2 regions of the Arthrobacter rhombi genome follow, and region 2 is predicted to be linked to the other one. Evidence: predicted binding sites of a transcription regulator. Region 2 holds the regulator's gene; the other holds the start of a gene.
What was found. The regulator Rex, encoded in region 2, represses fermentation and respiration genes when NADH is low (regulators of the CRP and FNR family bind a similar motif). The targets are predictions, from matches to a motif close to CTTGTGAANNNNTTCACAAG.

Region 1: a site for Rex is predicted at 1,559-1,578, ahead of ABD088_RS08070 (queuosine precursor transporter). Genes of this name have one in related genera too.

Annotation. Positions count from the first base shown of each region.
Region 1 covers NZ_BAAAIV010000009.1:121,741-129,071, forward strand. Annotated here, with positions in the region: gene thiD (bifunctional hydroxymethylpyrimidine kinase/phosphomethylpyrimidine kinase) at 17-844, opposite strand; gene ABD088_RS08065 (TetR/AcrR family transcriptional regulator) at 841-1,518, opposite strand; gene ABD088_RS08070 (queuosine precursor transporter) at 1,749-2,477, shown strand; gene ABD088_RS08075 (ABC transporter ATP-binding protein) at 2,502-3,191, shown strand; gene ABD088_RS08080 (DUF6297 family protein) at 3,188-4,864, shown strand; gene tgt (tRNA guanosine(34) transglycosylase Tgt) at 4,861-6,189, opposite strand; gene ABD088_RS08090 (FUSC family protein) at 6,334-7,331, shown strand, end outside.
Region 2 covers NZ_BAAAIV010000004.1:333,864-341,194, forward strand. Annotated here, with positions in the region: gene ABD088_RS04055 (histidine phosphatase family protein) at 1-426, opposite strand, end outside; gene ABD088_RS04060 (hypothetical protein) at 599-1,393, shown strand; gene ABD088_RS04065 (redox-sensing transcriptional repressor Rex) at 1,418-2,068, opposite strand; gene ABD088_RS04070 (glutaredoxin family protein) at 2,065-2,319, opposite strand; gene ABD088_RS04075 (HAD family hydrolase) at 2,492-3,310, shown strand; gene ABD088_RS04080 (30S ribosomal protein bS22) at 3,423-3,521, opposite strand; gene ABD088_RS04085 (helix-turn-helix domain-containing protein) at 3,649-3,861, opposite strand; gene ABD088_RS04090 (3-deoxy-7-phosphoheptulonate synthase) at 3,997-5,082, opposite strand; gene ABD088_RS04095 (flavin reductase family protein) at 5,383-5,931, opposite strand; gene gdhA (NADP-specific glutamate dehydrogenase) at 6,017-7,331, opposite strand, start outside.

The DNA of each region.
Region 1 (7,331 bases), on a different contig from region 2:
GGGGGTGGTCCGTAGATCAGGCGCTGGCGCCACCCTGCCAGAGTGCATCGAAGGGGGCGTGCGATGCCACACGATGCTCGATGCCGGCTGTGACAAAGGCCTTGGCGGTGCGTGCGGCCTCCAGTGCCGTCGCGCCCTTGGCCAGTTCCGCGGTGATCGCCGCGGCCAGGGAGCAGCCGGCTCCGGAGACGGCGACCTCGCCGATCTTGGGCGCCGAGAGGATTTCGGTGGTGGTTCCGTCGTGGAACACGTCGACTGCCTCGGATCCGGCGAGTCGGACTCCGCCCTTGGCGAGCACCGCGGCGCCGCTGGCTTCATGGATGATGCGTGCGGCGCGCTCGAGGTCCTCGGCGGTGGAAATGGTGATGCCGGAGAGCGACTCTGCCTCGAAGTGGTTCGGGGTGACGAAAGTGGCCAGTGGCAGCAACGTGGACTTCAGTGCCTGGTCGGTGTCCAGCGCGTGTCCGGGCTCCTGCCCCTTGCAGATGAGCACGGGGTCCAGGACCACGTTCTTCCATCCCTGGGAGCGCAGCGCAGTAGCAACCGTGTCGATCGTTGCCGGGCTGCCCATCATGCCCAGCTTCACGGTATCGAGCTGGCCGGCGTAGCAGGACTGGATGGCCTCGAGCTGGTCGGCAATGACCTGGGTGTCCACGGGGGTGAATCGGTGGTCCCAGTTCTGCTTCGGGTCGAAGGCGACAATGCACGTCAGGGCCGTGATGCCGAAGACCCCGAGCTGTTGGAAGGTCTTCAGGTCCGCTTGGGCACCGGCCCCGCCGGTGGCCTCGGAACCGGCGATGGTCAGGGTGATGGCCGGGGAGGACTGCTGTTGCGTGGAAGTCATGATCCCATTTTAGGACGCTTTTCGACGGGTTCGCTTTCCACGGTGCGCACGACGCCGATGACGTCGTCGACGATGTGCCGGACCACGGGAAGCCGGGAGAGGACCGCCAGCCGCGCCATCAAGGAGGCGGCGTTGGCCGCCAGGCGCCGACTGCGCTCGGCACCGGGGGAGCGGTCATAGGCCCAGAAGATCACCAGGCCGCGCTGGACAAGCCAGAGCAATTCAGGCAAGTCATCGCGGATGGCGGCGGGTGGTTGGGGCAGCGAAGCCGTGACCGCATGGCGCCACAGGGCGAATTCCTTCGCGCGCGAGATATCCGATGCCTCATCGTCGCCTGTGGCGGCGCGCAGCAGCACGGTCCCGCAAGCGTGGAACGGGGCCAGTACATCCAGCGCCGCGTCGAGTACGGCCTGGATGTTGTCCCGCAGGTTGTTCCCCGAGCGAAGCCGCGGCCGGGCGGAACGCACCTGGGCGTCGACGAGCTCGCGGGCCAACTCGCGGACCAGGTCTTCCTTGGACGGAAAGTAGTAGTAGGCGTTACCGAGGGAGAGCCCGGATTCGGCAGCGATGGCACGCATCGTGGTGCCGCGATACCCGTTGCGCGCGAAGAGCTCGACTGCGGCGTTTTGGATGCGGGCCCGTGTTTCGGCGGACTTTGCCGACTTCGTTTCCATGGATTCCTTGTAACGGAGAGGATTTTGACCAGTATATTCACTTTTGAACATGTTCAAATAGTTGATCCGCATTCCGGCGTGGACATTCCCGGACCGGAGCGGCTGCCGCGGACACCGCCGTCGTACTCCGTGGGAGAATGGGACCGTCAAGTGCTAATACAGCGGGCGGCGACACCGGGGAAACCCGGGAACCACGCCTGGCGAACCACTTCCAGAATGGAAAAAACTTCATGCATGCCACCTCCGGCGACCCCACCAACACCCTGCCCGCGAAACCTGCGGACCGGCGCCTCCGCCAGGCGGCCTACGCCTCCGCCGGCAGCCCCTACTTCTCGGCCGTCCTGGCCCTGATGGCCGTGGTGGTCATCCTCTCCAACATCGGGGCCACCAAGGGCGTCACGTTTGGCCCCATCATCACCGATGGCGGGTTCTTCCTGTTCCCCTTGGCCTACATCCTCGGTGACGTGGTCAGCGAGGTCTATGGGTTCAAGGCAGCCCGCCGGTCGATCATCATCACGTTCCTGCTGGCCGCCTTCGCCTCCTTCTGCTTCTGGGTCATCATCACGTTGCCCGCCGCCGACTGGTACACGGGCCAGGCAGCCCTGGAACAGACACTGGGCCCGGTATGGCAGATCGTCGCTGCCTCGCTGTGCGGCTTCCTGGTGGGACAGACGCTGAACTCCTATGTGCTGGTACGCATGAAGGACCGGTTGGGGGAGAAGGGCCTTGTGGGACGGCTCATGGGCTCAACAGGCGTGGGCGAATTCGCCGACACCCTGATCTTCTGCTCGATCGCCGCTACCGTCATCGGGATTTCGACGGTGCCCGAATTCGTGAACTACGTCCTGGTGGGCTTCATCTACAAGACGGGCGTCGAATTCCTGTTCGTGCCGATCACCACCCGGGTCATCCGCTGGTTCAAGCGCCGTGAACCCACCTACGGCGTGGCCAACGGCTGATCAGGCACCGCTAGGGTGGAACCCATGGATCCGCAGGACGCACCGTTGTTGACCGCACGCGGCCTGGTCGCCGGATACGGGGACTTCGAGGTGTGCGGTCCGTTGGACCTGGTCTTCGACCGGGGCGACGCGCTGGGGATCGTCGGGCTCAACGCCGCCGGTAAATCCACGCTGTTGCGCACCCTGATCGGGCGCCAGCCGCCGGTCTCGGGCCGGGCTGCCGTCCTGGGCGTCTTCGCTGACGACACCTCCCACGTCCACCGCCGGCTGGTTTCCGCGGTCTTCGACGAGGACGCCTTCTTCGACTCGCTGACCGTCGAGGAGCACCTGCAACTAATCGTCTCCGGACACGGCGTGCCCGACGGGCAGGAAGCCGTCGACCGGGAACTGGAATTCTTCGAACTGACCGCGGCACGCAACGCCCTGCCGGGCGCACTGTCCTCCGGCCAGCGCCGCCGCCTGCTGCTGGCTGCCGGCTTGATCCGGCCAGCCGAACTCCTGGTCCTCGATGAACCGGAACAACGATTGGACCCGCCGATGAGGGCCCAGCTTGCGGTACGCCTGCGTGCACGCATCGACAACGGTGGGGCTGTCCTGCTCGTGACCCATGACGCCGTGCTGCTCACCACGGTGGTGGACCGGTGCCTGATCGTCGGGGACGGGCTGCGCTTTGCCAGCGCCGCCGAGGGCGCCGCGGCGATCGGCGGCCCATGAGTGTCTGGCCCGGTGCGCCCAGTGGGCAGCCCGCGCTGCCGGCCTGGGTTCCTGCCGGGCCACCGACGGATTTTAATCCGGCAACCGTCACGCGGCGACTGGACCGGGAACGTCGGCGTACCGAGCGTTTCGAACGGTGGAACGACATCTACATCGGGGTACTCGGGGCCGTCGTCCTGATGGCCTACGTTCTCGGGCTGGTCCAGTTCCTGGCCCAGGGGCTGCGTGATTCCGCCGCGGCAGGAATCGTCCGGGACGGTGTTGCGGTGGTGCCGGCCAACGACGCCGTCTCGGCATTGCTGGCGATCGCCTTACTGGGTGTTGCCGGGCTGTTGACGAGCCTGGGCCCCGTCGCGGTGGACCGGGCGCAGGGGCTCTGGTGGCTGTCCCTGCCCGTGGACCGGGGGCCGATGTTGTCGCGGCGGCTGCGCACCCGCCTCGCCTGGGTCTTCGCCGGTGGTGCCGCTGCCTGGCTACCCCTGGGGCTCTCCGCCGGCACCGCCGGCCCGTTCGGATATACGGGACCTCCGCTGGCCGAACTCGTCGCCGGGTGCGCGACGTTGGGGCTGGAATTCGTGGTGCTCGCCCTGATGGCCGCCGGGGCCCAGACCGCCAGGATCCGCCGTGGCTTTGCCCGGACGCTCACGGTGGCCGGGGTGCTGCTGGTACTGGCCTATGCCATCGACGCCGTTTCCCGGGCGACCGGTGCCACGAACTCGCCGTTTGCCGGGCTCTGGTCCGCGCTTCCGTCCGCCTGGCCGGCCGCAGGCGGCTGGCTGGCACCGGGGATCCTGGCGGTGGCCGTCGTCGTTGGATGGCTGCTGGTGTGCCCGCGCCTGGACCGGATCCGCACCTCGGACTTGCTCGACGCCGGCGGCATCAGCGGCCAGGCGGTGGACTCGGTGGCACTGCTGGACGTCAGGTCGCTGGCCCGATCCTTCTCCCGGGGGCCGCGCCGGAGCTCCCATGTCCGGGATGCCTGGGCGCGGCTGCTGCCGGCACGCTTCGGCGGGTCGCCGGTGGCGGCCCTGTTGCGGGCCGAAGCGCTGGTGCTGCTGCGTACCGGCACCGTCTGGGCCCGGTTGCTGGCCAGCCTGGCCCTGCTGGCCGGGACGGTGACTGCGCACGGAGGCGGCTCCGCCGTCGTGCTCTGCGTGGCGACTGCACTCTCGGGGATCCTGGCCGCCCAGGCGGCGGGAGCCGCCGCTTCCGAAGCGGCACGTGTGCCGGGGCTGGACGCCCTGCTTCCCCTGGACTCCGGCGCGGCGCGACGGGCGCATGGCCTGCTGCCGGGCCTGGTCCTGGTCCTGTGGGGCGCGTTGGCCGGGGCCCTGCTGGGCTGGGCCACTGCCGGCCCGGAGGCACCCGGAGACGCGGCGCTGCTGGTCGCCATCGGTGCGTTGTGCGGTATCGGGCTGGCCGGGGGATCGATGCGCATGGCCTACCGCCCCGAACTGGATTGGGAATCGGTGCTGCAGCGCCAGGTCCTCGGCAAGGGCGGCGGACCGGTGATCCGTCATGCGGTGCACGGCATGGAACTGGTGCTGATCGCGTTGGTACCCCTGGGGGTGGCCCTGCTGCTGGCGCCCATTCCGGTGGTGCTGCTGGCGGTCGCCGCCGGCGTCGGGGTGGGCGGCTGGTTCGCCGGGACCTACCGTTCCGAAGCGCCCTAGAGCCCCTGCGGGTCCGGCTTGCCGGCGTAGTAGGCGGCCAGTGTGGAGGCCTTCAGGTCGGCGAAGGTGCCGGTCTCGATGGCCTCGCGTGCCCGGTCCACCAACGACACCACGAACCGTTCGTTATGGATGGAGATCAGCGTGTGGCTGACCAGCTCCTTGGCCTTGAACAGGTGGTGGATGTAGGCGCGGGTGTAGTGCGTGCAGGTGTAGCAGTCGCAGCCGTCCTGCAGTGGGGTGAAATCGGTGCGGTAGCGGGTCCCCGAGAGGTTGAACCGGCCATGCGGGGTGTAGAACGCCGAATTCCGGGCGACCCGGGTCGGGGAGACGCAATCGAAGGTGTCCGCACCGTTTTCGATGGCCGTGAAGATGTCATCAGGTTCGGAGATGCCCAGCAGGTGGCGGGGTTTGTCCTCGGGCAGCTCCTGGGAGCACCAGCCGACGATCGTGCCCAGGTTCTCCTTCTCCAGGGCCCCGCCGATGCCGAACCCGTCGAAGGGCATGGCCCCCAGGTCGGCGCAGGCCTTGCGGCGCAGGTCCTCGTACTGGGCGCCCTGGATGACGCCGAACAACGCCTGGTACGGCTTGGTGGTGCGTTCGTCGGTGAGCCGGAAGTGTTCGACGATGCAGCGCTCGGCCCACCTCCGGGTGCGCTCCAGCGATTCGACCTGGTAGCCGCGCGAATTGTGCAGCGTGGTCAACTCGTCGAAGGCGAACATGATGTCGGCACCGATGCGGTGCTGGACGCCCATGGAGATCTCCGGGGAGAAACGGTGCCGGTCCCCGTTGATGTGGGATTTGAACCAGACGCCGTCCTCGTCCACATTGGCCAGGCGCTCCTTGCCCGGGGCGACGGTGTCGTCACCGCCGGCGGCGCTGGACCCCTGCATGTCGATGACCTTCTTGAACCCGGAGCCCAACGACATCACCTGGAATCCGCCCGAGTCGGTGAACGTCGGTCCCTGCCAGTTCATGAACGCCCCGAGGCCGCCAGCTGCGTCGAGGATGTCCGATCCAGGCTGCAGGTACAGGTGGTAGGCGTTGGCCAGCACCGCCTGTGCGCCGAGCTCGGCGACCGATTCGGGGAGGACCGCCTTGACGGTGGCCTTGGTGCCGACGGCAATGAAGGCCGGGGTCTTGATGTCACCGTGTGGGGTGTGGATGACGCCGGTGCGACCCAGGCCGGTGGATCCATCCGGGTTCACCATGCGGGTCCCGACGTCAAAGGAGAACCCCTTCTGGCGGGGATGCGCGGCGGGCACGGGGGAGTCGGAGGTCACAGCGGCGGTGGGATCGGAGGCAGGCACCCCACTATTTTGCCCCATCCGCGGAGCGGACTGTGACGAACGAGCCGCAGGAAACCGCGTCCGGCGCACCCCCGCGGGTCATAGGGTGGGAGGGGAGGGCGAGGCATCGTCGTCGGACGTGCCCTCCCACCGCAGATCACCCACACCACCGCAGGAGGCCCCGTGGACAATCCCCTGACACTGCGCCACCTGTTGACGCTGGGGCCCGGCGACAAGGACCCCTGGATCGGGGTGCGTTGCGGGCTCGGGGTGTTCCTGCCGCTGGTCGTGCTGCTGGGCACCGATCGGCTGGAGCTGGCGATCTTCGCGATCTTCGGTGCCTTCACGAACATCTTCGGGCGGGTTCCTGCCCACCGGGACCGGCTGCGTGCCCAAACGCGGGCCGGGGCGCTTTTCCTGGTGGTCATGGCCGCCTCGTGGGCCTCCAACCACTTCCTCATCGACCACGACACGGTGGCCGGCGGATGGATGGTGGTCATCCTGACCACGCTGGTGGCCTGGGCGTGCTCGCTGGCCACCGGCTTCCTGCAACTGCGCCCCGCGGGGTCGCTGTTCCACATCTTCTGCTTCGCCGCCATCGCCTCGATCCCCACGGTCCCCGGATTCGGTGCGTCCATGGCGACGGCCATCGGCACGATCGTGTTGGGTCTCTGCCTCGGCCAACTCGGGCAGATCGCCGCCTCCCGCCGCACGGGCTGGGCCGGCTCGGCTGCGCGCCCGCTGACCCCCGGGGTGCGCACCGCCATCCGGATCGAATCGGTCGGCTACCTGCTGGCCGCGGGATTGGCCGGAAGCGTGGCCCTGCTGATGTCGGGGGTGCTGAGCACCGGGCATCCCTACTGGGCCATGGTCGCCGCCGTCGTCCCCCTCGTGGGGCACACCACCCGCCACCGGATCGCCCGGGGCATGCACCGCGTGCTGGGCACGATCGCCGGACTGGGGGTGATGGCGGTGATCATCGTCGTGAACCCCAACCCGTGGGCGATCATCCTCTTCCTCGGTTTTGCCCAGTTCGGGGCCGAGATGCTGATCACCCGCAACTACTTCTGGGCGCAGGTGTGCGTGACCCCGCTGGCGTTGGTCGGCACCGCACTGATGGCGGGCATGAGCACCCAGCTGCTCTACGACCGGATGCTGGAGACCGTGATCGGCTCCGTCAT
Region 2 (7,331 bases):
CCGGTCGCGGTGATCCTTCACCGCGGCCATCATGCGCTCGACCTGGGCCTGGTAGGGCTCCCCCCAGGACGGACGCATTGGATTGATGAGGTATGGCCAATGGCGCGGCTGGGCCAGATGGCCCTTGACGCCGGATAGCCCCTCGAAGTGGTTTTCTGCCTCCATGATCCGATCATCGGTCCCGATCTCCAGGCCCAGGGCCTCGGAGGTTGGACGGGCGGTTTCCTGGGCACGGACCAGCGGCGACGCCGCCAGATGGACGATCTTGGCACCGGCTTTGCGCTGGTCGGCGAAGTACCCGGCGGCACGATCGGCCATGGCATGACCCAGTTCCGATAAATGGAATCCTGGAAGTCTGCCATAGAGCACCCGGTCCGGGTTGTAGACCTCTCCATGGCGGAGTAGGTGGACGGTGGCAACAGGCATGCATCCAGTCTCTCAAACCTTTGCTTCCACGCCTAAAACCCGTCGGTGATACCGCTCACCGGCGCCGCACGGACGACGCGAATTCAGCCTTCTTGATGATGCGCCGGCCCGGGGGTGGCGCATTACTGTGGGAGGCAAGCAGAACAGCCGTCAGACCATCGGAGGACAGATCATGAACAACACCAATCCGCGGGACCCCGCCCACGACCCCGGTCAGCAACCGGGCGAGGGAACCCCGGCAGTACCGGAACCTCCGAAGTTCGGCCAGCGGATCCCCCCTGACGACGCGGCAGCTTCCGGCCAGGGCTCCCCCGGGCAACCCGCATACGGCCAGTATGGCCAGCCGAACCAGGGGAACGCTCCGGGGTATGGACAGCCGGGTCAGGCAAACCTTCCCCCACTGGGGCAGTCCTACCCGAACCAGCAGCACTACGGCTACCCCCAACAGGCTGCTGGCGGACAGCCAGGCTACGGCAGCGCCCCCGGCGGAAAACCTGCGCGGCCCGCGCAGATCAATGCTGCGTTCTGGCTGATCATGGCAGCCGGGTTCATGACGCTCGTCCAAGGTCTGATCCTGGTCTTCGTGCCGGACGCCGTCATCATGGATGCCGTCAACCAGGCCATGGCCACCCAGGATCCCTCCATGAACCAGGATCTCAAGGACGCCGGGCTCGATATGGCCTCGATCATCGGCCCGATGAAGATCGCTGTCCTGTTCATCATGCTGATCGGCGCCGGCATCTACGCCTTGATCGCCACCTTCATCCGCAAGGGCAGCAACGGGGCACGCATTACCGGGACGATCCTGGCGGTCATCTCCCTCGCGGGGCTCCTGTCCCAGTTCGACCTGTTGGCCTTCCTTGCCATCGCGCTGGGGATTGCCGGTATCGTCTGCGCTTGGCTTCGGCCGTCGTCGGAGTACATCGGTGCGGTGGCCCTGCACAAGCATGGCGGTTTCCGCCAGTAGCACGGGGCGTCCGGCCGGGTCGTCTCAGTCGTCGTCCCGGTCGGCGCCGAAGGCTGCATGGTAGGCAAGGATCTGCAGTTCACGGGCCATGTCGACCTTCCGAACGCGGACACCGTCGGGAACCTGCAATACCACCGGGGCGAAACTGAGGATGTTCGTGATCCCGGCGGAAACCACTCGGGTGCAGAGTTCCTGGGCTGCGGGCCCCGGGACGGCGAGGACTGCCATGTTGATCCCCAGCCCACCGACGGCGTCGGCAAGTTCATCCACGTGGCGGACCGTGAGCCCCCCGAGCCGTCGTCCGACTGCCGCATCCGCAACGTCGAATATGGCCCCCACGCTGAAACCCCCGTCCTGGAAACCGGAGTACCCGGCCAGGGCGCGCCCCAGGTTGCCGGCGCCGAGGATGGCCACGCGCCACTCCCGCTCGAGGCCCAGCGTCGTGGAGATGCGCCCGGCGAGCACGTCCACCCGATAGCCCACCCCGCGGGTGCCGAACGTGCCCAACAGCGACAAATCCTTGCGCAGGATCGCAGGGTTGACGCCAGCTGCCGAGGACAGGACCTCCGAGGAGACCGTCGCCCGTCCCGCTGCGCGCAGGGCTTCCAGCGCGCGGAGGTACAGCGTCATGCGGCCCAGCGTCGCTTCGGGGAGCAGCTTCCCTTCAGGTTTCATGCGCCGATCAGTTTCTCGAGCCGCAGCGGATCGATAACCCAGAAGTCCCGTTGCAGTCCATCAACCAGGAGCACGGGGACCTCCTCGCCGAATTGCCGGAGGAGTTCCGGGTCCTGGTCGATGAGGACCTCGTCCCACTCCACCCCATGCTTCCGGGTGACGGATTCGACGGTTTCGCGGGCCGCGGCACAGAGGTGGCAGCCGGACTTGGTCAACAGCCGCACCCGTGGTTCACGTTCCGAGGATTCCATGCATCAAACCTACCGCCCGGCCAGGGTTCCTCCCCGTTCATGACCCCCTGTGGGCCGTTGGCCCTTCCCGGCGCGAGCGTCTCCAGCCAGCGGCCCGAAGCCCTGCTGGCCCCGGAACGGTCGGGTGCACCATCTCCCCGGTGGCCTCACTGCTTATGGATAGACTGGACGGATGCCAGAGCAGCCGCGAGCAACCGTCACGCTGGACACGCAGCGTCCGACGGGCCAGGCCGGGGCATTCTTCGACGTGGACAACACGATGATGCGTGGCGCCAGCCTGTTTGCCGTCGCCCGCAAGATGTATAGCCGGGGCGCCTTCAGCATGCGCCATGCGCTGTGGATCGGCGCCCAGCAGGCCAGCTTCCTGTGGCGCGGGGAAAACCTCGCTTCGGTCCACCGCGTCAGGGACCAGGCATTGGCGCTGGCCGCGGGCATCCTCGTCGATGACATGTCGGCATTGGGCGATGAGATCTATGACGAGTTCATCGCCAGTCGCATTTGGCCCGGGACGCGGGCCCTGGCCCAGGCACATCTTGATGCCGGCCGACCCGTCTGGCTGGTCACCGCGACCCCCTTGGAGGTCGCCGACGTGATTGCCGCAAAACTCGGCCTGACGGGGGCGCTGGGGACGGTCGTTGACCAGCAGGAAGGCGTCTACACCGGCCGCCTCGTGGGCGAGATCCTGCATGGTCCGGCCAAGGCAGCTGCGGTGAGGGACCTGGCCCTGCGGGAGGGTCTGGACCTGTCCGCCAGCTGGGCCTATAGCGATTCCTACAACGACGTCCCCTTGTTGACGGCCGTCGGGCATCCCGTGGCGATCAATCCGGACGCCAAGCTGCGCCGCCATGCGTTGGACCACCATTGGCCGGTCTACGATTTCCGGCGCGGACGCCGGGCCGCGACCATCGGGCTGCGGACGGCCACCTACTCGGGTGCGGTGTACGGGCTGTGGCGGGGCCTGAAAATGATGAAACGGCGCTTCCACGGCTGAAGCCTCCCGCCCCATCGCGGCCACTCCCCATCCGGGCATGACGACGGCGGGACCACCCGAAGGTGATCCCGCCGTTGTTCGCCATCACGCGGGAGCTTGTCCCGCAGCGTGGCTACTTCTTGTTACGACGCTGGTGACGCGTCTTGCGAAGCAGTTTGCGGTGCTTCTTCTTGGCCATCCGCTTGCGGCGCTTCTTGATAACTGAGCCCATTTGGTTCCTCACAGACTGGTGATTGATTACTGCTGACGGCCACGCGGGGAGCAGGCAGCAACCATCGCGGACGTTAAATGTTCCTTAACAGGTTACCTTGCCCGAGGGGCCGGCGCAGACCACGTTCTCACGCGGTCTCCGATGCCCCGTCCACGCGGGCGGTTTTCAGGTAGTCCTCGACTGCCGTTTCCGGCACCCGGTAGGAGCGGCCGAAACGCACTGCCGGAAGATCGCCGGCGTGCACCAAACGGTACACGGTCATTTTCGAGACACGCATCATATCGGCGACCTCGGCCACCGTCATGAAGCGCGAGTTCGAAAAGTTCTTAGCGTCGGCCATCGACAATTTCTCCTGAACTGGCTGAAAGGAATACCCCAGCGAGGTACCACGCGGATCGAATCGCGCGCAATACCGTCTAGCACCCACCCTAGTGGCTGGTGGGACGATTGTGAAACTCTTGCCGTCAATCACCCGTCATCGTGACTCCATGCGGGTCCGGACCGCTTCGGCCAGGTGGTCCAGTGCCGTCTCCGTTGCTTCCCACCCCATGCACGCGTCGGTCACCGACTGCCCGGGCACCAGCGCGGCCCCCGGCACGATCTTCTGGGCGCCGGGTACCAGGAAGCTCTCGGCCATGACCCCGACCAGCCGGTCCTGCCCCGCGGCAATGCTGGCGGCCAGCTCGTCGAGGACCACTGCCTGGCGCTCGTGCGACTTGCCGGAATTGGCATGGCTCGCGTCCACGACGAGGTGCGGGTTCACGCCGGAAGCAGCTGCAGCATCGGCGGAAGCGGCGATATCCGCGTCGGAGTAGTTCGGCCCGGTGGCCCCGCCCCGCAGCACCAGGTGCACGTCCGGATTGCCGTCGGTCCGCACCATGCTGGCCCGCCCTTCGGGATCCATGCCCAGGAACGCCTGCCCGGAGGCCGCCGCGGCGCAGGCGTCGAGGGCAACCTGCAGGCCACCATCGGTCCCGTTCTTGAACCCGACGGGCATCGACAACCCCGAGACCAACTGGCGGTGGATCTGGCTTTCGGCGGTCCGGGCGCCGATGGCTCCCCAGGACACCAGGTCGCCCAGGTACTGCGGGGTGACCGGTTCGAGGAATTCGGTGGCCGTGGGCAATCCCAGGGCGGTGACGTCGAGCAGGAAGCGACGGGCGGTGCGCAGGCCGGTGTCCATGTCGTGGCTGCCGTCCAGGCCCGGGTCGTTGACCAGGCCCTTCCAGCCCAGCGTGGTCCGCGGCTTCTCGAAGTAGGTGCGCATCACCACCAGCAGCTCGCCGCGATGGCGGGCGGCGACGCGCGCCAGGGAGCGGGCGTATTCCAATCCGGTCACCGGATCGTGGATGGAACAGGGGCCGACGATGACCAGCAGGCGTTCATCCAGCCCGTCCAGGACGGCGCGGATTTCCTCCCGCGCCCGGGCCACGGTGTATTGGGCCTGCGGGCCCGCGGGAAGGTCGGCGCCCAGCTCGGCGGGCGTGGGCAGCGGCGAGTACCCGACAATGCGTTCGTCGGTGTTCGGGGCGATGGAGGTTTCGTGGCCGGTGGTGGTCATCTGGGGGGCCTTTCGGTGGTGGCGTCGTGCCCTTCCACTGCGGCCCCGAGTGGTCTACCGGGGTGTGACCACACCGTCCAGGGCCGCCGTTTCAATGGCAAAGGGCCGGGAACTGGAGTTCCGGCCCTGTCGACTCTGGAGGTGGGTATGCGCAATCAGCGTGTCGCAGGCTCCTCCAGAGCCGACACAAAATACGCATACCAACGGGTTGTCATGCCCCCACCCTAACGCTGCCCCGGACGCGGCCGCACGCCCGGTGGCGAATATGACGCGGCACGACGGCGGCGGGGCAGTCTGCGGCTACCGCAGGTGGCGGTATTCCCGGGAGAAGTGCACCAGGGGGTCATTGGCGGCCCGGGCGTCGTCACCGCTGCCCATCGCCAGGACCTCGCCGGCCACGACCAGATGCGTAGCCACCCGGTGCACCGCCGTCGTCCCCAGGTCGAACCAGGCGATGGCCCCGTCGATGACGGCAGCGCCGGAGGCCGGGGATCGGCTGAACGGAATCTGCTGGAGCAGCCCGTAGACGGGGTTCCCGGGGCTGGCGAGCCAGTTGGCCGTGCCCTCGTGTTCTCCGGAGAGCAGCGACAGGGTCCAGGTGCCGGCTGCCTCGACCGCCTCGGCGATGCGCCCGTCGGCATACAGGCTCACGAGCATGGTCGGCGGGTCGTAGGAGACGTCGAGGAATCCGGTCACCGTCGCCGCGATGTCCCGGCCGTGATGGCGGGTGGCGACCACTGCGGTGCCCGAGGCGATGTCCCCGGCCAGCGTGCGGTAGGCGTCGATGTCGTCCTGGTCCACCGCTGCGGGATCGATCCGGTGGCCCGATAGTGGTTCTGGATTCTCCATGTCCCTACTCTGGCAGACATCGAGGGCCACCCCGCAGCGTCGGCGGAGTGGCCCTCGATCGTGGTGCCGTCTGTGGCGGTGATGCCTAGATGACGCCCAGGGCGAGCATCGCGTCGGCGACCTTGGTGAACGCGGCGATGTTGGCGCCGGCCACGTAGTTTCCGGGCTTGCCGTAGGCGTCGGCGGTGGTCGCACAGGTGGTGTGGATGCCGACCATGATCTCCTCGAGGCGGCGTTCGGTGTGTCCGAAGCTCCACGAGTCGCGGCTGGCGTTCTGCTGCATCTCCAGGGCGGAGGTGGCCACGCCGCCGGCGTTGGCTGCCTTGCCCGGGCCGAACAGCACGCCGGCGTCCTGGAAGATCTGGCTGGCATCGGCGGTGCACGGCATGTTCGCGCCTTCGGCGACGGCCACGATGCCGTACTCCACCAACCGCTTGGCGGCTTTGGCGTCGAGCTCGTTCTGCGTGGCGCTGGGCAGGGCGACGGTGGCGTCGACGTCCCAGACGCTGCCGGACTCGACATAGTCGACCTTGCTGCCGCGGCGGTCGACGTAGTCGCTGATGCGGCCTCGTTCGACCTCCTTGATCTCGCGCAGCAGGTCCACGTCGATCCCCGCCTCGTCGACGATGTATCCGCCGGAGTCCGACGCCGCAACGACCTTCGCGCCGAGCGTCTGGGCCTTGGCGATCGCGTTGATGGCCACGTTGCCCGAACCGGAGACGACCACCCGCTGGCCGTCGAAGCTGGCCCCCCGGGTCTTGAGCATTTCCTGGGCGAAGAGCACCGCGCCATAGCCGGTGGCCTCCGGGCGCAGCAGCGATCCGCCCCAGCCCATGCCCTTGCCGGTCAGCACACCGGATTCGTAGCGGTTGGTGATGCGCTTGTACTGGCCAAAGAGGTAGCCGATCTCGCGGCCGCCGACGCCGATGTCACCGGCCGGAACGTCGGTGTATTCGCCGATGTGGCGGTACAGCTCGGTCATGAACGACTGGCAGAAGCGCATGACCTCGGCGTCGGACTTGCCGCGCGGATCGAAGTCGGACCCGCCCTTGCCGCCGCCGATCGGCATGCCGGTCAACGCGTTCTTGAAGACCTGTTCGAAGCCCAGGAACTTCACGATGCCCAGGTACACCGACGGGTGGAAACGCAGCCCGCCCTTGTACGGGCCGAGCGCGGAGTTGAACTCCACGCGGAAACCGCGGTTGATCTGGGTCTTGCCGGCGTCATCGACCCACGGGACACGGAAGATGATCTGGCGTTCCGGTTCGCACATGCGCTGCAGGATGGCCGCGTCGGCGTATTCGGGGTGCTTGCCAATGACGACGTCGAGGCTCTCGAAGACCTCGGTCACGGCCTGGTGGAATTCGGATTCCCCCTGGTTGCGGTGGAAAACGTCCTCG